DNA from 3 places in the Geobacillus sp. GHH01 genome. Region 3 is predicted to be linked to each of the others. Evidence: predicted binding sites of a transcription regulator. Region 3 holds the regulator's gene; each other region holds the start of a gene.
What was found. The regulator Rex, encoded in region 3, represses fermentation and respiration genes when NADH is low (regulators of the CRP and FNR family bind a similar motif). The targets are predictions, from matches to a motif close to TTGTGAAATATTTCACAA.

Region 1 (7,916 bases), 1.5 Mb from region 3:
CTCACATGCGGAACAAAGACGCGGAAGCGACCATAGATGTTTTCAATCGTCCGCCGCGTTGACTCATCGTCGGCCCCGTGGCCTAAAAAGAGATTGACGACCTCAATGCCGCGGCGGCGCGCTTCGGCGACTGCTTCGTGCGTATCGATGATGCCGTTTTGTTCATATCCGTACGCGGCGGGTTCGCCGTCAGAGAAGACGAGCAGCACTTTTTGTGCTTCCGGGCGCTTGAGGAGCTGTTCGGTCATCCAGCGAATCGCCAATCCATCGCGATTATCTTCATGCGGCTCGAGCTGCAGGATCGCCGGGCCGCTCGACGGCTCAAGCGAGCGATGGAATGAGACCGCCATCTGCAAATAGTTCGGCTGACGCGAAGCGGTTGCTTCGTTCGCATCTTCCCAAAATCCGACAATTTGGTGCGGCACGCGCAACGTTTTCAGCACCTCATGGCAAAGAACGAGCCCGGTTTTCGTCTCTTCCATTTTGTCATGCATGGAAGCTGAGCAATCGACAAGCAGGCCGAAGACCGCATCAAACCGCCGCGTCGGCTCGCCTTTTTTGTAAAACAAGCGCGGCCGCTCATCCGTGAAAAACGACACCAATTGTTTGCGCAGCCGACCGACGGGCAAGTTCGTGCGCCAAGCGGAGCGCTTGTGTTCAAGCCATTGTTCCATGATGCGCACAAGCCGTTTTCGGTACGGCGCCACCGCCGCCTGTTTGGCGCGGTATTGCTCAAGATGCGCGAGGTTGGACGACGAAGGAAGAAGCACAAGATCGGCTTGGCGGTTGGCCTCGCCATACGGCGCACGGTTTCCAATCGGCGGCTGTTCGCTGAAGGATGCTTGCGCTTCCAGGCCATACTCGTTTCGCGCCGTCGGCCGAGACGTTCCTTTCACGACGGCCAGAGCCTGATCGCCGTCTTCACCCGGCCTCGCCTCATCGCTGATGATCTCGGTGCGGCTGCCTCGTTCGAGCTCAAAGCGGAGAAAGCTTCCACCCGCCCGGCTCGTTTCCCGATGCCATGTTGGCAGCACTTGCCGCTTGGCCTCTCCATCCGACTCTTGAAGGGCATCGCGGTTTTCCAATGGGTTGGTCCGTTTGAGATCTTGAAGCGTCATCGTTTTCTCGTCCGCACCATCCTCAACGATTGGCAGCGATGTATAGGCATTGACCATATCATGAGGCAGCACGTCCTCCATCAGTTCCACAACGGCGAACGCCCAGTCCGCCACCTCGGCTGTCGAGGAAGCATCAAAAAATTGCGGCCATAACGTTTCAAGGCGCGCCTGCACCGCTTCATCCGCCATCGGAGCCAGCGGCGCATCATCAAGCGGCGAATCGGCCGTGAGCCGCAAATACATCCCCGCCAAAAACTGATCAGCCCAAGCGCCGCGCGTCCTGTTTGCTTGCCATTGCTGAGTGAAGTAGCGGCGGTACATGCGGCGGCGCGTGCGGAACCATCGCTTCATCCCGGGACGTTCCCGCTCGCAGACGGCTTCCAAGCGAAGATCTTCAGCGAATGTAAACAGCTGTTTGGAAAGCTTGGAGAGCGGTCGGGATTCCACCGCATGTCGGAAGGCGCGAACCGCCAATCGGTCGGTGTGCCGATACGTGCCGATGATGCGCAAGCCGACGTCGCTTTTCATTGCCGTTTCTCGCTCCAATGGTGGATACCCATCCCAAAAATGGCTGACGTAAACGACCGGCTTGACACAATGCACGCCGGAATGGGCGGCGAACTGGATGGCAACGTCGCGGCGGCGCATGAGCGTTTGGGCGAGGTCAGAAAGCTGCATGACCAAACTCGAGTCGACCGTTCGGTCATTGAACATCATAAACCGCTCCATGCCGAGCCTCCTATTCGTCAAACCACGTTTCGGCGATGTTGCGCACCGCCGCCCGTTCCCGTTCATCGTCAAGCTTATCGACGATGCTTCGCTCAATGGCCCGCAATGGCGGCATGTATGCCGCCAAATCGCACGCATCCAACAAAGCGCGCACCGAAGCCGCTTCCTCGGCGATTTGTCCGTTTCGCACCTGCGCAAGCAGATCCGCCGACAGGGCGACGAAACGATCGATCAACGTTTCATCCGTTAATGTAGTTTGCGCCAACAATACCGATTTTAATGTTTCTCCTTGCACATACGGCACATTGATGACGACAAACCGGTTTTTGAGCGCCTCATTGAGCGGTACGGTGCCAATATAGCCTTCATTGATCGCGGCGATGACGCCAAATGTCGGTTTCGCCTGTACGACATCGCCAGTCAGCGGATTGGTGAGCCGCCGCCGGTAGTCAAGGACGCTGTTTAAAATCGGCAGCGTTTCCGGTTTCGCCATATTAATTTCGTCAATGTATAGCAAATGCCCTTTTGTCATCGCCTGGATGACGGGTCCGGGCACGTACTCGATCACCGCCTGGCTGTTTTTGTGCACGATCGTCTTAAAACCGAGCAATGCTTCGGCGTCTAAGTCCACGGAACAGTTGATGCTGTGCATCGGTTGACCAAACAAAGCGGACAACGTTTCAGCAAGCCGCGTTTTTCCCGATCCGGTCGGGCCTTTTAAGAGCACGTTTTTCCCAAGCGCGAGCGCAATGGCGGCATCGTGCACGATCGCCTCATCTGCCGCCTTGTACCCGCCCGCTCCAATCAACGCGCGATCCGGATCGCGGCGGAACAGTTCTTTTCGCTTTTCCATTTCTTTCGTGACCGTCAACGGCCATGTTCCCATCTTCTGACTTCCTCTCTGTGGCGATCTTCCCCTCTCATTCTACTAGATCGCCCGGCGGGACGCAAAACAAAAGAACTAGACCATAAATATATTATGTAAATATAACAAAGAAAAAACGAGGCGCTCTCAACCGAAGTTGTCCTCAATCGCCTTGCGAATGAGCGCCGCGCACCGATCAAGCTCCGCCTTGAGCTGGCGTTTGTACAGCTTCGCCTTTTCCTGTCCGCCCTCGGCGAACCGATAGTAGACGACTTCTTGGTACTTCATTCCCTCTTTTTTCTGTTTCACTTGTTTTAAAATGCCGTCTTCGATCAAATCGTGCAGCGCCTTATACACTTCGGAGTGGTTCGGCCGGTAGCCGAACGGCTTGAACTCTTGGCGCAATACATCAAGCAGCTTCAGCCCGTAGAGCCGCTCCTGTTCGGTGAGCGTAATCAAATACAATTTTAAAAACGCACGTTGTTTTAACAGAAAACCGCTGGGCGTCCGTTTTTCTCCCATAGGCAGGCTTTTTCCCTCCTTCCCTACGGATGAAATTTCGCTCTTTGGGCGGCGAAATCCTGCTTGTCTTCATTATACCATGCGGGAAAGGAAAAATCCTCTCCCGCTTGGTTTCAATAAAACACGATCGTTTTGTTTCCGTGGATGATGACCCGGTCTTCCAAATGCCACCGAAGCGCCCGGGCGAGCACCGTTTTTTCAATCAGTCGGCCGATCCGCTTTAAGTCGTCCGGATGGTGGCGGTGATCCACGCGGGCGACGTCCTGCTCAATGATCGGCCCTTCATCCAAATCGTCGGTGACGTAGTGCGATGTGGCGCCGATCAATTTGACGCCGCGCTCATACGCCCGCTCATACGGACGCGCGCCGATAAAGGCGGGCAAAAATGAGTGGTGGATGTTGATGATCCGTCCCGGGAATTCAGCGACAAACGCCGGCGACAAAATTTGCATGTAGCGGGCAAGCACGATGGTGTCGATCTGATAGTCACGAAGCAGACGGATTTGTTCGGCTTCGGCGTCCGCTTTCGTTTCCTTCGTCACCGGAATATGCACATACGGGATGCCAAACGACTCGACCGTCTCGCGCAAGTCGGGGTGGTTGCTGATGACAAGGGCGATGTCGGCGATCAGCTCTCCCGCCTGCCATTGCCAAAGAAGTTCAAGCAGACAATGCTCGGCTTTGGAGACAAAAATCGCGATTCGCCGAATATCGTTGTGCAGCCGAAGCTGCCAACGCATCTGAAATTCAGCAGCGATCGGGGCGAACGCCGCTTCGATCTCTTCTTTTCGCTCGGCGATGTTCGGACAGTCGAACTCCAAGCGGAGAAAAAACGTCCCTCCCTCAGGGTCAGTCGAGTATTGGCTCGATTCAACGATATTCGCCCCTTGTTCGTACAGAAACGACGTCACCGCCGCGACGATGCCCGGGCGATCTGGGCAGGAAATAAGGATTCGAGCGCGTTGCTCGTAACCTTGCAAAAATGATTGCCAGCGATGTTGGCGAAATGTCGTCATGCGTTGTCTCTCCCTTTTCTTGCTTTTCCTTGCCATTCATCATACAAAAAATTCATGAACTTGCCAACAGGGAAGATAACAAAAGGAGGGTGTCCCAAAAGGATCGGGACACCCTTTCTTATTACCGTATATAGGTATAAAACAATCATTAAGAAACAATATGTTGTGTTTTGTTAAGGAAAATGACCCTTTGGGGTCAGCCCCCTGGCAAGCGAAAAACCTCTCTCAGTCTTTCGTCAAATCGCCGGCCGGGCCGAAAAATTCGTAATGGATGTGCTCCTCTGGCACACCCCATTGTTTTAGAGCGCGATAGACGGTTTTCATAAACGGCACCGGGCCGCAGAAATAAAAGTCTGCGTCTTTCGTCGGGATCACGGATTGCATCCATGCAAGGTCAATCCGCCCTTCTTTTCCAAAATGTGGATGGAGGCGGTCCTCGTCGGATGGCGACTCATAACAAATATGATAAGAAAATGACGGGCGTTCCGCCAACATCCGAAGCTCCTCGTCAAACGCGTGCACGCGGCCATTCAAAGCAGCATGCAAAAACGCCGCTGGGCGGGTCGGTTGGCGGATGGCCAACGTATGCGCCATGCTCAAAAGCGGAGTGATGCCGACGCCGCCGCTGATGAACACAACCGGCGTCGTTTTGGACAAATCAAGCGTAAAATCGCCGGCTGGAGCGCTAAGCTCGAGCACGTCGCCCTCTTGGACATGATCATGCAAATAGTTGGAAACAATGCCGGCCGGCTTGTCCGCTGTAGCTGCTTCCCGTTTGACGCTGATGCGGTAATACCCTTTTCCAGGTGCATCCGATAAGCTGTATTGGCGAATATGCGTATACGTCTCGCCCGGAATCGACAGTTTGACGCTCACGTATTGACCCGGCAAATAATCACTGATGGCCTTGCCGTCTTCCGGCTCCAAATAAAACGAAGTAATGACGCCGCTTTCTTTCACCTTTTTCACGACGACAAATCGGCGAAAGTCACGCCAGCCTCCGTGTTTGGCCGCTGCCTCATCGTAGAGCTCTTTTTCCACTTGAATGAAAACGGACGCAATGGCTTCATATGCTTCCGCCCAAGCCGTGATCACTTCGTCGGTGGCGGCGTCGCCGAGCACGTCTTTGATCGCCAGCAACAAATGCTTTCCGACGATCGGGTATTGTTCTGGTTTGATTCCTAAGCTGCGGTGTTTATGGCCGATTTGCCGCACAACCGGCAAAATCGCATCAAGCTGGTCGATATAGCGCGCTGCCGCATACACGGCTGCGGCCAAGGCGCGTTGCTGCCGCCCTTGCTTTTGGTTGGCGTGGTTGAAAATATGGAGCAGTTCCGGATGATTGGAAAACATGAGTTCATAAAACCGCTTCGTAATTTGTTCGCCATGTGTTTCCAAGACAGGCACCGTTGATTTCACAATTTCAATCGTTTTTGGATGCAATTTCGTTGTCGTTGTCATGATTTCATCCCCTTGTAAAACATGTATTTTTAATACATCTTTTATTCAACCATGAGCACTGCGAAAAAAGCAATATTTCAAATACATCTTTAATAAATTGTTCACAATTCTCCGTTCGAATCAGGTGTGGTACAATGGGATCAAGAATGTCGCTTAAAGGTTGTGAATCACGATGCAGTTGACGAACTATACGGAATACGCCTTGCGCGTCCTCTTGTTTTTAGGCGCGCTTGATGAAGAAGAAAAAACAAACATCAAAGACATTGCCGCTGCCTTTTCCATTTCAGAGCATCATTTAAGCAAAATCGTCTATGAGCTTGGCAAACTCGGCTACATTGAAACGATCCGTGGGCGCAACGGTGGAATCCGCCTTGCGAAACGCCCCGCGGAGATTGTCATCGGCGCGGTTGTTCGCGAAACGGAGGAAAACTTGTCGCTTGTCGAGTGTTTTGCCGCCCACGGCAATGAGTGCGTCTTAACGCCGGTATGTCGGCTTCGCTTCGCACTTCACGAGGCGTTAGAGGCGTTTTTGCGTGTGCTGGATGCGTATACGCTCGCCGACTTGCTTGAAGACCGAGCGTCGCTTCGTTCTTTATTGAAAGAGCGGCGCGGTTGAGGAAACTTTCTGGCTATAAGCTGGAGAGTTTTTTGGCGTTTGGCAGGCACACGATCACTAAGCATCGCTCTACGGAAGGAAGACGCGGGATGATGCGAAACCGATGGCGGCCTTTGCGGCGATTGGCACCTTGGCGCTCGGCCTTTGCGCGGGATGTGGCGGCAAGAACGATCATCAGTTGGAAAAACGAAACCAGTCGTCAAACATGGGCGGCGGGATGAATACGTCCGGCACCGGCCGATCACATCCCCTTTGTTTGCCACAAGACGAAGAATATATTAAGATTAGAAAGGTGTGAAAACATCTGCATGACTAAAGGAGGTCACAATGAAACACGAAGGAAACGCTTTGCCACCTTACTTGCATATGGACAATGGAGAGCTTTGGCTCACCGAAGATGATCGCGACAACTTAAAAATCAGCTATCGAATCAAAGAGGTGATTTTTGCCGAGCCGTCCGAGTACCAGCATGTGATGATTTTGGATTCGTACGATTTTGGCCGCATGCTCGTACTCGATGGCGTCGTGCAAACGACCTCGATTGACGGCCATATTTATAACGAAATGATTTCGCACGTGCCGCTGCAGTTTCATCCGGAAGCGAAGCGGGTGCTCATCATCGGCGGCGGCGACTGCGGCGCAGCTCGTGAGACGGCGAAATACGCTCATCTTGAAGCCATCGACATGGTGGAAATCGACGAAAAAGTCGTCCGGGCGTGCAAAGAGCATTTGCCAGCCGTCTCCGGCAACTTATCGGATCCGCGCGTGCGGTTTGTTTATGATGATGGCGTCAAGTTTGTGCAAGGGAAGGAAAGCGTCTACGACGTCATTATGATCGACTCGTCCGACCCAGTCGGCCCGGCGGAAGCCTTGTTTTCACCGGAGTTTTACGCCAACGTCCATCGCGCGTTGAAAGCGGATGGGCTGATGGTCTGCCAAAGCCAGTCGCCGATTTTCCATCTGGATATTTTGAAGCGGACGTACCGCAATATTCGCGAACTGTTCCCGCATGTGCTTGTGTACACCGCCGTGGTGCCGACGTATCCAGGAGGGTTGTGGAGCTTTACGATCGGCTCGAAACGGCCGCTCGATTTTCCGGTGCAGACTACCATTCCAAATGACACGAAATATGTGAACGATGGGATCTTTCGCCAATGTTTCGCGTTGCCGGCATTTTTGCGTTCGGCGCTTGAGGTGGAATAACCGCTTGGCATCAAAAAAGCTGTCCCCCACAAAGCAGGGACAGCTTTTTCGTGTTGCTTGAATCCGTTCTGTTTTATGGAGCAGGTGGGTTGTGAGACAATGCCCGCTTAGCAAGCCATTGAAGCGTCAAGTCGTCAGCAGGCGGGTTGTAGAGCCCAGCGCGGACGTCACGGTAATGCCGCTGAAGCGGATTGTCAGCAAACAAGCTTTGTCCGCCGACAATGCGCATCGCCCAATCGACGACTTCAAGCGCGGTATTGGTGGCGACCAATTTGGCTGTTGCCAACTCCTCTTTCATTTCCATCCGTTTTTCCGGATAGCGATCCCATAAATCGGCGACCGCGTACAGGAAATGGCGCGCATGGGTGAGGCGCCATTCCATTTCA
Region 2 (7,916 bases), 440 kb from region 3:
GCAACGTGCAGCGCAAGGCCGATGACGATGGCCGAAAGCGAAAAGCGGAACGGGCGGTCAAGCGTTTTTTTCATCCGCTTTTGCAAAATGGCGCGGATATGCCAGGCGAAAACAACGAATCCGCTCATGAGCAAGGCTGCACCGGCTGCAAGCCATGCGTGGCTTCGCAAGAATAAGCTGGCGAACGCCACCGCAATCCCGCTGATGTACAGCGCATAGACGTAACGCGCCGGCCGCAGCGAAAAGCCGTGGGCGAGCGAGAACATCGGCGCCATTTTGTACGAAAAGCCTATGATGAGCAGTGTGAACCAGCCGCACAGCCCAAACAGCACATGCAGCCCGAACACCACTTCATGACTGTTAGCGCCTTTGGCGGCGAAAAAGTGAAACGCCAAGAGCCCTCCGGCCGCCGCCGTCAGCAGCAAAAACAACAGCGATGTGGCGACAAAGAGGGTCATGACGTTTTTCGTTTCTTGTTTTCTTAACGTCATCGCCATTTGCCAGACGAATAGGATGATGCCAAGCAAAAGCAACAAGCTGGGAAGAAACGCCCGGTTTGGCGCCGCCGCCAGGCTTACGGCAAATGCGACAATGCCGGCCGCTGTCACTGCAAATTGCCAAAAGCCGAGCCGCTCGCTCCAAATCGGCGTCAAAAAGGCGACCGGAACGAGCTGATACATCGCCCCCATGGCCGTCATCAACGCAAAGCCAAGCAACGCCAGGTGGGCCGCCGCCCACACGAACGGCAACCGGAACGCGCCGCTGCTAAGTGAGGGAATCGCTCCAAGCAACATAAGCTGCGACGCGGCGAACGCCAACACGGCGAACATGATAAACGAGAACGGAAGACGGACGTCTGTTTCTGTCCCCGTGCGAGTAGGAAACACGTTGCTCATCCTTTCGTAATGCGGATTTCAAAACTGCCGTCTTCGCGTGCGACCGTCTCGTGCCGGTAGCCGAGCTCATCAAGCTGCTCGTACAAAAACATCGGGCGGCGGTCGTTGATGATCGTCAACGTTTCGCCTTGGTTGAGTTTGGCGAGGGCGGCTAGCGTCCGCATCATCGGTTGCGGCGGCTCGAGTCCGCGGTTATCGAGGATCATCGGTCTCCCCCTGTTTGACAAACGTTACTCTCCAATGTTTTTTCTCGATTTGTTCGGCCTCGTACGTAAATCCTTTCGCTTTCATAATCGGAAACAGCGGCAGCGGCTTGAATGGAGCGTGCAAAATGAACGTATCGCCCGGTTTGAGCGGCTTAATGGCGTTCATAATTTTTTCAAACGGCTCACGTTTCTGCCGCAAATCTTCGCGCACATCGAGTTCAATCGTCACACCCATGCGCTTTCCCTCCTTTTTGACTATCATGATAATCATTTTCACTGAGGAATGTTGTGATATAGCTCACATCTTTCGGCCGAAACATGACATATTCCACTTTGGAAAAAAGGTTTCGTCTTCGTTTGAAAGGGCGGAATAGCATGTTTCAGAAAGATGGGCTTGCCCAAGTGTTTGAAAGGAAAACCCATCAGCTCCATTGCGCATCCCGACCGGTGCCGGACGATGGGGAAAAGGAGTTAGAAAAAGATTTCTTGTTCGAGCCCTTCGCGGTCAATCAAATAAAAGCCGTGTTCGTCGACGTCAATCAGCCCTTTCCGTTTCAGCTGGCTCAACGTGCGGCTCACCGTTTCCCGGGCGGTGCCGATCATGTTGGCCAGCTCGCGGTTCGTCACATGGGCGGTGAGCCGATGCCATTTCCCTTGCTTGACGGCGTTCGTGCGCGTCAACCGCAACAAAAGCAGCACGATTTGTTCGTACGTATTATGGAGCACTTGCGCCTCAAGCCGGTTTTGCAAGTCGACGATTTTTTCGCCCATGACGCGGAACAGTTTTATGCAAAGTTCAGGGCTCGCCATCAGCACTTGTTCGAAATCGTGGATCGGGATCGCGATCAATGTCGCTTCCTCGACCACTTCGGCGTGGGCCGGATAGGTGCCTTTTAAGAAAAAGCCGGCATGCGGAAACATTTCTCCCGTCTGCAAAATCGAGATGATTTGCTCTTTCCCGCTGAAGTCCGTTTTATAAATTTTTACCGTGCCGGAATGAATGAAATAGACTCGCTCGAGCGGATCGCCTTGCATAAAGACGAACGTCCGCGGCTTGTAAACGCGCACGTGGGAAATGGCAACCAGCGAATCAAGCTCGTAATCGGACAGTTCACGAAACAACGGAACAGCTTTTAAGCGGTCTTTCATCCAATGGTTCGCCATGGCGTTCTCTCCTTTGGAAATGTGACAAACGTGTGACAGCTGCCAACGGAACATCAATGCTTTTCTCTTTTTGAACATCCGCGTCGTTTGGCCTTTTCTGCCTTCATTGTATACATTCCCACGCCATAAAGCTGTGATATAAATCATAACAGACATTTGCCCCAGCTCACAAACCGTCCTCGGTTCAGCACGCTACAATGGGGGCGAACAAACGAGAAGGAGGTTGTCTCATATGGAAGTTCATCGATCCGTTCGCCCCAACATGCGGCCGGGGCGGCAAACGACCAACAGTTTTCTCAAATCGATTCTCATTTTCACTATTGTGATCAGCTTTACCGTCCTGCTTGTCGGCGGGTATTGGATTTTTAAAGAAATGGCGCCAAGGCCGAAGGAAGTGCGCAGTGAAGACGGCCAAGTGTTGATGACGAAAGAAACGATCATCGGCGGGCAGGCCGTCTTCCAAAAATACGGGCTGATGGATTACGGAACCGTGCTTGGACACGGATCGTATATGGGGCCGGACTATACGGCGGAAGCGTTGAAAATTTATACGGAAGGCATGCAAGATTACAAAGCAAAAGAGCGGTATCACAAACCGTTTGCCGATTTAACCGACGATGAGAAAACGATCATCCGCGAACAAGTCATCAAGGAAATGCGAAAAAACCGCTACAACCCGGTTACGGATGTTCTCGTCCTGACGGATGCGCAAGTATACGGGTTGGAAAAAGTGCGCGACTACTACCGCGATGTCTTCACAAATGGCGACGGTTGGGGATTGAAAAAAGGATTGATCAAAGAAAGCGACATGCCAAAATCAAACCGTGCCTGGGTGGCGGATGGCGACCAAATCAAGCAAATTGCCGACTTTTTCTTCTGGACCGCCTGGCTGTCTAGCACGCCAAGACTTGGAGACAAGATCACATACACCAACAACTGGCCGTACTATGAAGACGCTGGCAATACGATGTCCTTTTCCGCGGTATGGTGGAGCGGCGCGAGCGTCACGATTTTGATTTTGTTCATCGGGATCATTTTGTACGTCTTCCACCGTTATCAACTAAGCATGCAAGAAGCGTATGCTGAAGGGAAGTTTCCGGTCATCGACTTGCGGCGGCAGCCGCTTACTCCGTCGCAAGTGAAAGCGGGCAAATATTTCGTTGTCGTCGCCGCGCTCTTTTTCGTGCAAGCGATGTTCGGGGCGCTGCTCGCCCACTACTATACGGAACCGGACAGCTTCTTTGGCATCAAATGGATCCATGACCTGTTGCCGTTTAACATCGCCAAAGGATATCATTTGCAGCTGGCGATTTTCTGGATTGCCACCGCTTGGCTTGGCATGGGGATTTTCATCGCGCCGCTTGTCGGCGGGCAAGAGCCGAAAAAGCAAGGGCTGCTCGTCGATCTGCTCTTCTGGGCGCTTGTCGTGCTTGTCGGCGGCAGCATGATCGGCCAATGGCTCGGCGTCAACGGCTACTTAGGAAACGAATGGTTCCTGCTTGGCCATCAAGGTTGGGAATATATCGAGCTCGGCCGCGTTTGGCAAATCATTTTAGTCGTGGGCATGCTGCTTTGGCTGTTCATCGTCTTCCGCGGCGTCAAACGAGGGCTGAAGCAAGAAAGCGACAAAGGCGGGCTCATTCACTTGCTGTTTTATTCGGCCATCGCCGTTCCGTTCTTTTACATCTTCGCGTTCTTTATCGAACCGGATACGAACTTTACGATGGCGGACTTTTGGCGCTGGTGGATCATCCACTTATGGGTGGAAGGCATTTTTGAAGTGTTCGCCGTTGTCGTCATCGGGTTCTTGCTCGTTCAAATGCGGCTTGTGACGAAAACATCGACCGTCCGGGCGCTTTATTTCCAATTTACGATTTTATTGGGCAGCGGTGTGATCGGCATCGGCCACCACTATTACTACAACGGTTCACCGGAAATCTGGATCGCCCTTGGCGCCGTGTTCTCGGCGCTCGAAGTGATTCCGCTCACGCTCCTTATTTTGGAAGCGTACGAGCAATACAAAATGATGCGCGACGGCGGAGTCAACTTCCCGTATAAAGCAACATTCTGGTTTTTGATCTCCACAGCGATCTGGAACTTGGTCGGCGCCGGGGTGTTCGGCTTTCTCATCAATTTGCCGGCGGTCAGCTACTTTGAACACGGGCAATTCTTAACGCCGACCCACGGCCATGCGGCGATGATGGGCGTGTACGGCATGTTTGCGATCGCCGTGCTTCTTTACTCGCTGCGCAACATCGTCAAACCGGAAGCATGGAACGACAAATGGCTGAAATTCTCTTGCTGGATGCTGAACATCGGCCTGGCTGGCATGGTTCTCATCACGCTTCTCCCGGTTGGGGTGCTGCAAATCAAAGAAGCGTTTGAACACGGCTATTGGGCGTCTCGTTCGCCTTCGTTTTTGCAACAAGATGTCGTACAAAATTTGCTGCTTGTCCGCTTCGTTCCGGATACGATCTTTTTAATCGGCGTCGCCGCCTTGCTTGTCTTTGCCATCAAAGCGATGTTCCATTTGCGCAAACCAACTCACGGCGAAGGGGAAGAGCTGCCGGCGGCGAATTTGGCGGAGGAAGAATAACAAAAACGGGCTGACCCAAAACGCGAATGCGTTTTGGGATTAGCCCGTTTTTACACGAAAATAGAAGAGAATCGTTCGTTTTCTGGCAGAATAGAGTTATCATAACCGCTATCGCCGGAAAAGGAGCGATTTGTTTATGAAACATCATCATAATTTTTGAAGAGTGTACCATGAATCATCTCACGTTGCCAGGCGATATCATTCCACTGGATCATATGGCTCATGTAGTTCACGAAATGGTCGAGCTTCTTTCTTACATAAAGGCCGCCGCACCTCAGAAAGGCAAGGAGAGATGCTTCCTCCTTGCTCATGTTGTCTTTATAAGACGAATGCTGGAAATTGCCGCTTCGTGTTCAATCGAACGCCTAGAAAGAAGATCTAAAATCCGTTCGTGCTTTTCCATGTTTTGTTCTATTTTCTTAACGATTTCATTTGTTTCAAGCACTGCTTGTTGGAGGAAAACAAATTCTTGCTTTGTGACCATATTGGCTTTGACATGATCTAATTCTTTCATTAGGTTGTTCTTTACGTCCTCAAGCTCCTGCTTGGTAGCCATGTTGGCTTTGATGTCCTCAAGCTCCTGCTTGGTAGCCATGTTGGCTTTGATGTCTTCAAGCTCTTGCTTGGTAGCCATGTTGGCTTTGATGTCTTCAAGTTCTTGCTTGGTAGCCATGTTGGCTTTGATGTCTTCAAGTTCTTGTTTGGTGGCCATGCTGGCTTTGATGTCTTCAAGCTCCTGCTTGGTGGCCATATTGGCTTTGATATCTTCAAGTTCTTGTTTGGTAGCCATGTTGGCTTTGATGTCTTCGATCTCTTTTGTGAAACTATGCTTCACTTCTTCAAGTTCTTGTTTGGTGGCCATGTTAGCTTTAATATCTTCTAGTTCTTTTGAGAAGCTTTGTTTTACTTCTTCGAGCTCCTGTTTGGTGGCCATGTTGGCTCTAATGTCTTCGAACTCTTTTGTGAAACTATGCTTCACTTCTTCAAGTTCTTGTTTCGTTGCCATGTTGGCTTTAATATCCTCAAGCTCTGTTGTGAAGTTTTGCTTCACTTCTTCGAGTTCTTGTTTCGTTGCCATGTTTGTTTTGACGTCGCTTACTTCCTGTTCGATAATTTGGAGCTTGTCCAAAATTTGTTTCAATATCGCTTCCAAGGAAAATCCTCCCTTCTTATATAGTAGCCATGGGAAAGCGGGTGGTGATGAATCGCTCCTTTCTTTTGAGGACTGGGGAAACGAGCGTGTAGAGTAAGTGGTTGAGGAAAGGGATGGGATTGTAGCGCAGAACAAATGAGGATCATCGTTCCCCATTCATATTATAAATGATTCACAGAAATTTGAACATAACGTTTTGGGTCATTGTCGCTTTGCATCCGTCCAGGAAAAGGAGTGCGTTTTAGCCCGTACGGTCATGTTAATCCCGGCAGCGGCATTGTTTTGACGAAAATCGAACTTCCTTTATTAAGGTGAAACATGGGATTTAGTCGGAATCGTTCATGATCAATACACGATTTCATAAAGAAAGAGCTGACTCCAAAAGTCCGCTTTTTAGCGGATTTTTGGGTCAGCTCCCTTCGTTTATGAGCGTTTTCAATCACTTGTGGCATTTGTCCGGCGTGGTGTGTTCCATTTCCTTTTGCTTGTCATGGCACGGAAAGCAGTACAACGTCTCTGTTTCTCGGCTGACGACGCCATTTAAAAACCCATGCAGACAATGGATCGGCTTGCCGCATTGCGCGCAAAAGCCAACAAGCTCTTCCAACCGCCATTTCTCCTTTCATGGGGATTGAACATGTTCACCTTCGGGCTGTGACGCTCGTCACTACCCCCCAAGGTTCAAGCGGTTATGATAAAGTATATAATTCATTATACTACAAAGGAGGCCAATGTTATGAACCAATTTGCTGCCAAAATCCACGCCCCGGACTATCCGCCGCGGGATCGCCATCCGGCGATTTTCCGGCTGTTTGACAATTTGAAGCCGGGGGAAGTAATGGAGCTTGTCAATGACCATGATCCGCGTCCGTTGCAATACCAATTTATGATGGAGCGTCCGGATCAGTTTACGTGGGAGTACTTAGAGGAAGGGCCGGACGTATGGCGGGTGGCGATCGGCAAAAAATAAATCATCCGCTCCATAGGGATTTCCGTCGACAGGCGGAAATCTTTTTTTTCGCCGGTTCGTATGGTACGGTAGGGACAGATGATGTTCGGAAAGAGGGGATAGAGATGAAACGAGCCATTGCCGGAGCGGTGCTCGCCGGCGGCCAGTCGCGCCGGTTCGGGCGGCCGAAGGCGTTTGCGCTGCACGAAGGCGCCCCGTTTTTCACTTGGTCGGTCGCGGCGCTCGATCCGATCGCGGATGAATTGTATATCGTCAGCCACCCGTCGCTTGTCGATGAATTCCGCCGCCAAACGGATATCCCGGTGCTGCTCGATGTCGAGCGCTGCCGCGGCTGTGGGCCGCTGGCCGGCCTTTACACCGTTATGGAACAGAGCCGAGCGGATTGGGTGTTCGTCTTGCCGTGCGACATGCCGTACATGCGGCGGGAAGTGACAGAGCGGCTTGCTTCCTATATCGATCCGATGTTTGACGCCATCGTCCCGCTCCATGGCGTCCGTCCCGAACCATTGGTCGCCTTATACCACCGTCGGCTTCGCTCCGTGATCGCCGAGCTGCTTGACGCCGGCGAACGGCGGATGATCTCGCTCCTTGACCGCGCCCGCGTCCGTTGGGTGGACGCCGAGCAACTTGCCGCAGATAGTGACGTCTGGCGCAATGTCAATACGGAGGAAGAGTACCGGTGAAGGGGGGATGGTGGCCGAAGCAGACACCGCATACACTTTTTTCAATTCAGAAGAGCCATCCTTGCTTTACTTTTTGGGCGTATGGCGGGTCAATATATTATACCGCCTGTTCAGATGGCTGTCATCTTCGTCCATGGTACGATCGCCCTCTGTTATGGCTTTGCTGTGGATGTGATCCATATCACATAACGCGCCTGAATGTTGCGGTACAATGGAGGCCAAGGAGGGGGCCGCAATGCGCGATTTTA
Region 3 (7,916 bases):
GGTCCGAGGTGGAAGCGTGGCGACACGTGGAGCTGACGGATACTAATCGATCGAGGGCTTAACCAAGAAAAGCGCAGGCGAGCGGGTCGCCGCGACGGGCAAATGTTCTTCGCCTGCAGGGATGTTCACATCCCGAAGGCGAAGGTTATTTGACCCCGAGCGGCGGCGAGCCGGAGCTGGACAATGCGAAAAGCGCAGGCGAGCGGCTTCTTCCTGAGCACGGTTATCTAGTTTTGAGGGAATGAAAAAGTCTTGACAACAGGTCAACTTTCCTTATAATAAGACTTGTCCATTGTTGCCTAGTGGCTATGGCGGAGGGGAAACACCCGTTCCCATCCCGAACACGGAAGTTAAGCCCTCCAGCGCCGATGGTAGTTGGGGCCAGCGCCCCTGCAAGAGTAGGTCGCTGCTAGGCAGCTTCATTCACCAGGGAGTTTCGACACGCCTCATTCCCTTTTTCTTTTTAGGGGCGATTGCGCAACAGGGCGATCTGTCAGCGAGCCAAAAGGCTGCGCGGGATCGTCCTTTTTGTTTTTCCTTTTCTCCTATGCCTATTTTTCGTTTTGGAAGTGGCGGCAAGATGTTCGGATATGATACAATTTCAAAAGCAAGAGTGAAGATGATAAAAGGGGATAAGGTAGAACAAAATGAAAAAAATTGAAATTTTGGTGCATTCTCCGGAAGAAACGAAGTCGGTGGCCCGCCGGCTGGCGGAACATCTTGAGCCGGGAATGGTCATCGCATTAGAAGGTGATCTCGGGGCGGGAAAGACGACGTTTACGAAAGGTCTTGCTGAAGGGCTGGGCATTACGCAAACGGTCAATAGCCCGACGTTTACGATTATTAAGCAATATGATGGTCGGCTTCCGCTTTATCATATGGATGTATACCGACTTGAAGATGAATGGGAAGATCTTGGATTTGACGAATATTTTGCTGGCGATGGCGTCACGGTTGTTGAATGGGCGCATTTGATCGCCGGCCAGTTGCCTGAGGAACGGCTGACCGTTTTCTTGTTTCATCGTGGCGGCGATGAGCGGTTGCTTCACTTTGAGCCGTCGGGGGAGCGTTATGAACAGTTGTGCAAGGAGATTTTTCCGTCATGAAAGTATTGGGAATTGATACATCGAATATGCCGCTTGGCATTGCGTTGGTAGATGGTGATGTCGTGAAAGGGGAATTCATCACCAATGTGAAAAAAGACCATTCATCCCGGGCGATGCCAGCCATTGAGTTGTTGCTTCGACGATGTGACGTTGCTCCAAAAGATCTCGATTTAATCGTTGTAGCGAAAGGGCCGGGGTCGTATACCGGGGTGCGGATCGGCGTGACGATTGCGAAAACGCTTGCCTGGTCGCTCGGTATTCCGATCGCCGGAGTGTCGAGCCTTGAGGTGCTCGCCGCCAATGGCCGTTATTTTCCTGGGGTGATCGTTCCGCTGTTTGACGCACGGCGCGGACAAATTTACACCGGGCTTTATCGCTACGAAGGCGGTGCGCTCCGCTGCCTTGAGGAGGATCGGATTGTGGCGGCGGATGAGTGGGCGCGTCGGTTGAGCGAGCGGGAAGAGGATGTATTGTTCATTGGTGCGGATGCACCGCTATATCGTGATTTGTTTCGAAGTCATTTAGGCGAACGGGTTCACGTGGCTCCGTCGTCTTTGGCGTTGCCGCGTCCGAGCGAGTTGGTGATGCTAGGCAAACAAAAAGAGCGCGAGAACGCCCATGTGTTTGTGCCGAACTACCTCCGCCTTGCCGAGGCGGAGGCGAAATGGCTCGCGAAACAAAAAGGGGAACAGAACGATGGGGATCAATGTTCAATTTCGGCCAATGACCATTCATGACATTGATGAAGTCGTGCAAGTCGAGCGGGCATCGTTTACTTCGCCTTGGAGCCGTGAATCGTTTTACAACGAGCTCATGTACAACCGCTACGCCAAATATATCGTCATGGTGTACAACGGGCGGATCATCGGGTATGGTGGGATGTGGCTTGTCATCGATGAGGCGCATGTGACGAATGTAGCCGTGTTGCCGCAGTTTCGTGGGCAAAAGCTTGGTGAAGCGCTCATGCGGCGCTTGATGGACATGGCCAGGCAGCACGGGGCGGCGACGATGACGCTTGAGGTGCGCGTGTCCAATCATGTTGCCCAGTCGCTGTACCGAAAGCTAGGGTTTCGCAACGGAGGCATTCGCAAACGGTATTATCCGGATAACTTTGAAGACGCGTTAGTCATGTGGGTGAAGCTGAGATGAATGAGGACGTATATGTATTAGGCATTGAAACGAGCTGCGATGAAACGGCGGCAGCAGTCGTGAAAAACGGAAGAGAGGTTTTATCGAATGTAGTGGCGTCGCAAATGGAAAGCCATCGGCGGTTTGGCGGCGTCGTGCCGGAAATTGCTTCCCGCCATCATGTGGAGCAAATTACGCTCGTTATTGAAGAAGCGATGCAGCAGGCCGGCGTATCGTTTGCGGGCCTTGATGCGGTGGCGGTGACGGCCGGACCGGGGCTTGTCGGAGCGCTTCTTGTCGGGGTCAACGCGGCGAAAGCGTTAGCGTTTGCCCATGGATTGCCGCTTATTGGGGTGCATCATATCGCCGGTCATATTTACGCCAATCAATTAGTGGCTGAAATGAAGTTTCCGCTGTTGGCGCTCGTCGTTTCCGGTGGTCATACGGAACTCGTGTTCATGAAGGAGCATGGGAATTTTGCGGTGATCGGTGAAACGCGCGATGACGCTGCCGGTGAGGCGTATGACAAGGTGGCGCGGGCTTTAGGCCTTCCGTACCCAGGAGGACCGCACATCGACCGGCTGGCTCATGAGGGAGAGCCAGTGATTGATTTGCCGCGAGCGTGGCTTGAGGAAGGTTCGTATGATTTCAGCTTCAGCGGCTTAAAATCGGCGGTTCTCAATGCGCTCCACAACGCGAAGCAGCGCGGCGAGGAGATCGATCCGAGACAGATGGCCGCGAGCTTTCAGGCCAGCGTCGTCGATGTGCTGGTGACGAAAACGGTGCAGGCCGCCAAAGAATACCGCGTACGGCAAGTGCTGCTCGCCGGGGGGGTGGCGGCCAACCGCGGGCTGCGGGCTGCACTGCAGGATAAAATGAAAGAGCTCCCCGATGTGGAGCTTGTCATCCCGCCGTTATCGCTATGCACCGATAATGCTGCGATGATTGCCGTTGCGGGAACAGTGTTATATCAACAAGGAAAGCGGGCTGATTTGGCGCTCAACGCCAATCCAAGCTTGCCGCTTGTCTAGGCAGTTGGCTGAAACGCGAAAGACACCGAAGGGCGATCCGTTTGCGGCAGGCAAACGGATCGTCCTTTTTGTTTTCATGTGAAAAAAGTTTGTGTATATTTTTATCCACAAATCTGTGGACAATGTGGAAAAAGCGGTAAAACATGATCAACATAAGAAAAACAATACACAGCGATTTTTGTGCAAAAGGAAGATGTTTTTTGTGGATAATGTGGAAAAGTTGGTGAATAACTTATATTCCATGGTGGAAATTGTGGATTCTTTTGTGGATAATGTGACTAACTAAAGAACAACCCGCCGAAACTAGAGGCGGGTTGTCGGTTATAGTGAAGTATAAAGCTGTTCCCATTCGGCCAATAACGTTTCGACTCGCTGCTTCCGCTCGTCGTTTTCTTGCGTCAATCGTTGCATTGTCTCATAGTCGCCGTAAACGGATGGATCACAAAGTTTTTGCTCGATCTCAGCGATTTGTGCTTCAAGCGCTGCAATCTCGGCTTCGATTTCATCCAAGCGGCGTTGGCGCTGGCGCCGTCGTTTTTTTTCCTCTTTTTCTTGCTCGTATGTCGTTTTGGCAGAATCACTTGCCGTTTCTGTCGGGCGGACGTTCAGGAGCGCCAATTCGCGCATTTCTTCTTTTTTGGCGATGTAGTAATCATAGTCGCCTAAGTATTCCGTTAGGCCTCCGCTGGAAAGTTCAAACACCTTTGTTGCGATTCGGTTGATGAAATAGCGGTCGTGGGAAACGAACAAAATCGTTCCCGGGTAGTCGATGAGCGCTTGCTCGAGCACTTCTTTGCTGTCAAGGTCGAGATGGTTTGTCGGTTCGTCCAAAAGAAGGACATTTGCTTTTTGCAGCATCAGCTTGGCGAGCGAAAGGCGTGCTTTCTCCCCGCCGCTTAAAGCGGAGACCGGTTTTAAAACGTCATCGCCGGAAAACAGGAAGTTGCCGAGCACGGTGCGAATTTCTTTTTCCGTCTTTTCGGGGTAGGCGTCCCACAGCTCGTCAAGCACCCGTTTGTTCGATGACAAATCAGCTTGGTCTTGATCGTAATAGCCGATTTGGACGTTTGCGCCGTAGCGGAGCTCTCCTGTTTGGATAGGGAGTTTTCGGGCGATCGCCTTCAGCAATGTCGACTTGCCGATGCCGTTCGGCCCGACTAGGGCGACGCTTTCGCCGCGCGTGATGCGGAAGCTGATTTGGCGGATGATGGGTGCACCGTCGTCATAGCCAACGGCTATGTCTTCAGCGGTGAGCACTTCATAGCCGCTCGGTCGATCGATCGAGAACGAAAAGGAGGCTGATTTTTCATCGCCGACAGGCCGTTCGAGCCGTTCTATTTTTTCCAGTTGCTTTCGCCGGCTTTGCGCCCGTTTGGCCGTCGAGGCACGTGCGATGTTGCGCTGGATGAAGTCTTGGAGTCGGGCGATTTCTTCTTGCTGTTTCTCGTACCGTCTTAACTCTTGTTCGTATTGCTCGGCCCGCAACTCCAAATAGCGGCTGTAGTTGCCGGCATAGTGTTTGAGCGTGGCATTCGACAGTTCGTATACGTCGGTGACGATTTTGTCTAAAAAGTAGCGGTCGTGGGAAACAACCAGGACGGCACCGGGATAGGCTTGCAAGTACTGCTCCAGCCAGGCAAGCGTCTCAAGATCCAAATGGTTCGTCGGCTCGTCCAAAATCAATAAATCCGGCTTGGACAACAGCAATTTCCCAAGGGCAAGCCGCGTCCGCTGTCCGCCGCTTAACGACGAGACCGGCGTAGTTTTATAATCATATGAGGAAAACTGCAGCCCGTGCAAAACGGAGCGGATGTCGGCTTCGTATTGGTAGCCGCCTTGTTCTTTGTATTGTTCTTGCAGCTCGTCATACATTTTCAGCGTTTTTTCATAGCGAGCGGGATCGGCGAGTACGTCCGGGTCGCCGAGTTGCATGCTGAGTTCGGCGAGCTGTTTTTCGAGTCCTAGAAGCGGGGTGAATACCTCAAGCATTTCGTCCCAAATGGAACGCGGCGAGTCGAGCCCGCTGTTTTGCGCCAAATAGCCGATTTTGATATGGTTTGGTTTGATGATTTTGCCGCTGTCGAAAGAGAGTTCACCGGCGATGATTTTCAACAATGTCGATTTTCCCGCTCCGTTGCGGCCGACAAGGGCGATTCGGTCGCGGGACTGTATTTCTAGTTTTATATTCGATAAAATAAGGTCAGCGCCGAAATATTTCGTGAGCCCGTGCACTTGCAAAATGATCATGTCCGTCACCTCGCGAATAGTTTAACGCAAGTCGCGAAAACGGTCAAAGACGAATGATGAAAAATCGTGTATAGTGTATAAATGGAGGAGATTGTATTGTCATCGTTCACTCATTTCAATGAACAAGGGCGCGCGAAAATGGTTGATATTACGCACAAAGAAGATACTGTGCGAGTGGCTGTGGCGCAAACGAGCGTGACTGTCAGCCGGGAAATTTACGAAAAAATGACGAGCAATGCGATCGAGAAAGGGGATGTGCTCGCCGTCGCTCAAGTGGCGGGGGTGATGGCGGCGAAGAAGACAGCTGACCTTATTCCAATGTGTCACCCGCTTATGTTAAAGGGTGTGGACATTGCTTTTGCTTGGGAAAACGATGGAGAAGCGCATAAGCTCGTCATCACGGCAACGGTGAAAACGAAAGGGAGCACAGGAGTGGAAATGGAAGCGCTGACGGCCGCTTCGGTCTGTGCGTTGACAGTGTACGATATGTGCAAGGCGCTTGATAAAGGAATGGTCATCGGTCCGACGTATTTGGTCGAAAAAACGGGCGGGAAGTCTGGCCATTACCGACGGAAAACCGATTAGCTAGGGGATGAGATCATGAGCAACGAACAACCGAAAATTCCGCAGGCAACCGCCAAACGGCTGCCGCTTTACTATCGGTTTTTGAAAAACTTGCACGCTTCCGGCAAGCAACGCGTCTCCTCTGCCGAGTTGAGCGAGGCGGTGAAAGTCGATCCGGCGACGATCCGCCGTGATTTCTCCTATTTTGGCGCGCTTGGCAAAAAGGGATACGGGTATAATGTCAATTATTTGTTGTCGTTTTTCCGCCGGACGCTTGAAGAGGATGAGGTGACCGAAGTCGCCTTGTTTGGCGTCGGCAATTTAGGCACCGCCTTTTTAAACTATAATTTTTCGAAAAACAACAATACGAAAATCGTGATGGCGTTTGATGTCGATGAGCGGAAAGTAGGGACGACAGTCGGCGGGGTGCCGGTCTATCATCTCGATGAGTTGGAGGAGCGGCTTCACGAAAACATCCCGGTCGCCATTTTAACCGTGCCGGCCGCCGCGGCTCAAGCGCTGACCGACCGCCTTGTCGCGCAAGGAATTAAAGGCATTTTAAACTTTACTCCGGCGCGGTTGAACGTGCCGAACCATATTCGCGTCCATCATATCGATTTAGCCATTGAGCTGCAGTCGCTCGTCTATTTTTTGAAAAACTATCCATCGCCATCGTAAAAAGGAGAGAACAACACATGAAATATTTGTTGCTCGTTGCTGCAATTTTGTTGCTGTTTGGCACGAAAAAGCTGCCGGAGTTGGGGCGGTCGTTCGGCCAGTCGCTTCGCGAGTTTAAAGACGCCACAAAAGGGCTCGCTGATGACGAAGAAACGAAAACCGACCGATGACAAGGCAGGATGGAGAAACAATGAATGACAAAGAAATGTCGGTGTATGAGCATCTGGGTGAACTGCGAAAACGGCTCATCATCGTGCTCATCTTTTTTGCTGCGGCGCTTGTCGTTAGTTTCTTTTTTGTCGATGATGTCATTTTGTATTTGCAGCGAACGGCCGAGGCGAAGCATTTGACCATGAACGCCTTCCGCCTCACCGATCCGATTAAAGTGTATTTTCAGTTTGCCTTTGTCATCGCGGCTGTGCTGTCGGCTCCGGTGCTGTTGTATCAAATTTGGGCGTTTGTCAGCCCCGGTCTGTATGAAAAAGAGCGGAAAGTGACGTTAAGCTATATCCCGGCGTCGATCGTTCTTTTTTTAGCAGGCGTCAGCTTCGCTTATTTCGTCTTGTTTCCGTTTGTCGTTCGATTTATGAGCCAGCTGGCTGACCAACTAGGGGTTCAACAAATGATCGGCATTAATGAATATTTTCAGTTTTTGCTTCAGCTCGTGCTGCCGTTTGGCATCGTGTTTCAGCTGCCGATCGTCGTGTTGTTTTTCACCCGCTTAGGGCTTATTACGCCGCAGCTTCTTGTTCGCATCCGCAAGTATGCGTATTTGGCGCTGCTTATTTTAGCGGCGGTCATTACGCCGCCGGATGTGCTGTCGCAAGTGATCGTCATGATTCCGCTCACCATTTTGTATGAAGGAAGCATTTGGGTGGCGCGCATCGGCTATCGGAAAGCGCAGCGAGCAGCCGAGGAGGAAGGCAATGAGTGAGGCGGGACGAAAAACATTGAGAGGAAAGCGAGCAAGGCCGGGCCAAACGAAGGGGCCGTCTCAAAAGCCACAAGACAGGACTTTGAGGCCGGCCTCTTGTTTTTTGTTTCCATTTTCACGATATGATCGCCGTCATGAGACTGATGTTCTGGTCCCTTCCCGTCCGAATCACGGGAAGGGGTCAGCGTTTTGAGGCGAAAAGAAGGCGAAGGGCGGTGCCGAAATCAA

Region 1: the regulator Rex is predicted to act here: its motif matches at 5,801-5,818, upstream of nsrR (nitric oxide-sensing transcriptional repressor NsrR).
Region 2: the regulator Rex is predicted to act here: its motif matches at 1,389-1,406, upstream of GHH_RS03515 (DUF2249 domain-containing protein).

The regions. Positions count from the first base shown of each region.
Region 1 covers NC_020210.1:1,765,141-1,773,056, forward strand. Annotated here, with positions in the region: gene GHH_RS08715 (nitric oxide reductase activation protein NorD) at 1-1,847, opposite strand, end outside; gene GHH_RS08720 (AAA family ATPase) at 1,858-2,733, opposite strand; gene GHH_RS08725 (helix-turn-helix transcriptional regulator) at 2,860-3,234, opposite strand; gene purU (formyltetrahydrofolate deformylase) at 3,348-4,250, opposite strand; gene hmpA (NO-inducible flavohemoprotein) at 4,476-5,711, opposite strand; gene nsrR (nitric oxide-sensing transcriptional repressor NsrR) at 5,884-6,327, shown strand; gene speE (polyamine aminopropyltransferase) at 6,655-7,530, shown strand; gene GHH_RS08755 (acyl-CoA dehydrogenase family protein) at 7,604-7,916, opposite strand, start outside.
Region 2 covers NC_020210.1:687,098-695,013, forward strand. Annotated here, with positions in the region: gene GHH_RS03505 (hypothetical protein) at 1-896, opposite strand, end outside; gene GHH_RS03510 (DUF2249 domain-containing protein) at 893-1,102, opposite strand; gene GHH_RS03515 (DUF2249 domain-containing protein) at 1,089-1,337, opposite strand; gene GHH_RS03520 (Crp/Fnr family transcriptional regulator) at 1,574-2,266, opposite strand; gene GHH_RS03525 (nitric-oxide reductase large subunit) at 2,499-4,862, shown strand; gene GHH_RS03530 (hypothetical protein) at 5,170-6,015, opposite strand; gene GHH_RS19090 (hypothetical protein) at 6,455-6,622, opposite strand; gene GHH_RS03535 (DUF2249 domain-containing protein) at 6,752-6,985, shown strand; gene GHH_RS03540 (molybdenum cofactor guanylyltransferase) at 7,090-7,668, shown strand; gene GHH_RS03545 (TIGR04053 family radical SAM/SPASM domain-containing protein) at 7,904-7,916, shown strand, end outside.
Region 3 covers NC_020210.1:248,785-256,700, forward strand. Annotated here, with positions in the region: rRNA gene GHH_RS01350 (23S ribosomal RNA) at 1-66, shown strand, start outside; rRNA gene rrf (5S ribosomal RNA) at 299-415, shown strand; gene tsaE (tRNA (adenosine(37)-N6)-threonylcarbamoyltransferase complex ATPase subunit type 1 TsaE) at 648-1,106, shown strand; gene tsaB (tRNA (adenosine(37)-N6)-threonylcarbamoyltransferase complex dimerization subunit type 1 TsaB) at 1,103-1,843, shown strand; gene rimI (ribosomal protein S18-alanine N-acetyltransferase) at 1,803-2,255, shown strand; gene tsaD (tRNA (adenosine(37)-N6)-threonylcarbamoyltransferase complex transferase subunit TsaD) at 2,252-3,265, shown strand; gene GHH_RS01385 (ABC-F family ATP-binding cassette domain-containing protein) at 3,587-5,512, opposite strand; gene moaC (cyclic pyranopterin monophosphate synthase MoaC) at 5,609-6,097, shown strand; gene GHH_RS01395 (redox-sensing transcriptional repressor Rex) at 6,113-6,754, shown strand; gene tatA (twin-arginine translocase TatA/TatE family subunit) at 6,772-6,924, shown strand; gene tatC (twin-arginine translocase subunit TatC) at 6,945-7,688, shown strand; gene GHH_RS01410 (YdiK family protein) at 7,870-7,916, opposite strand, start outside.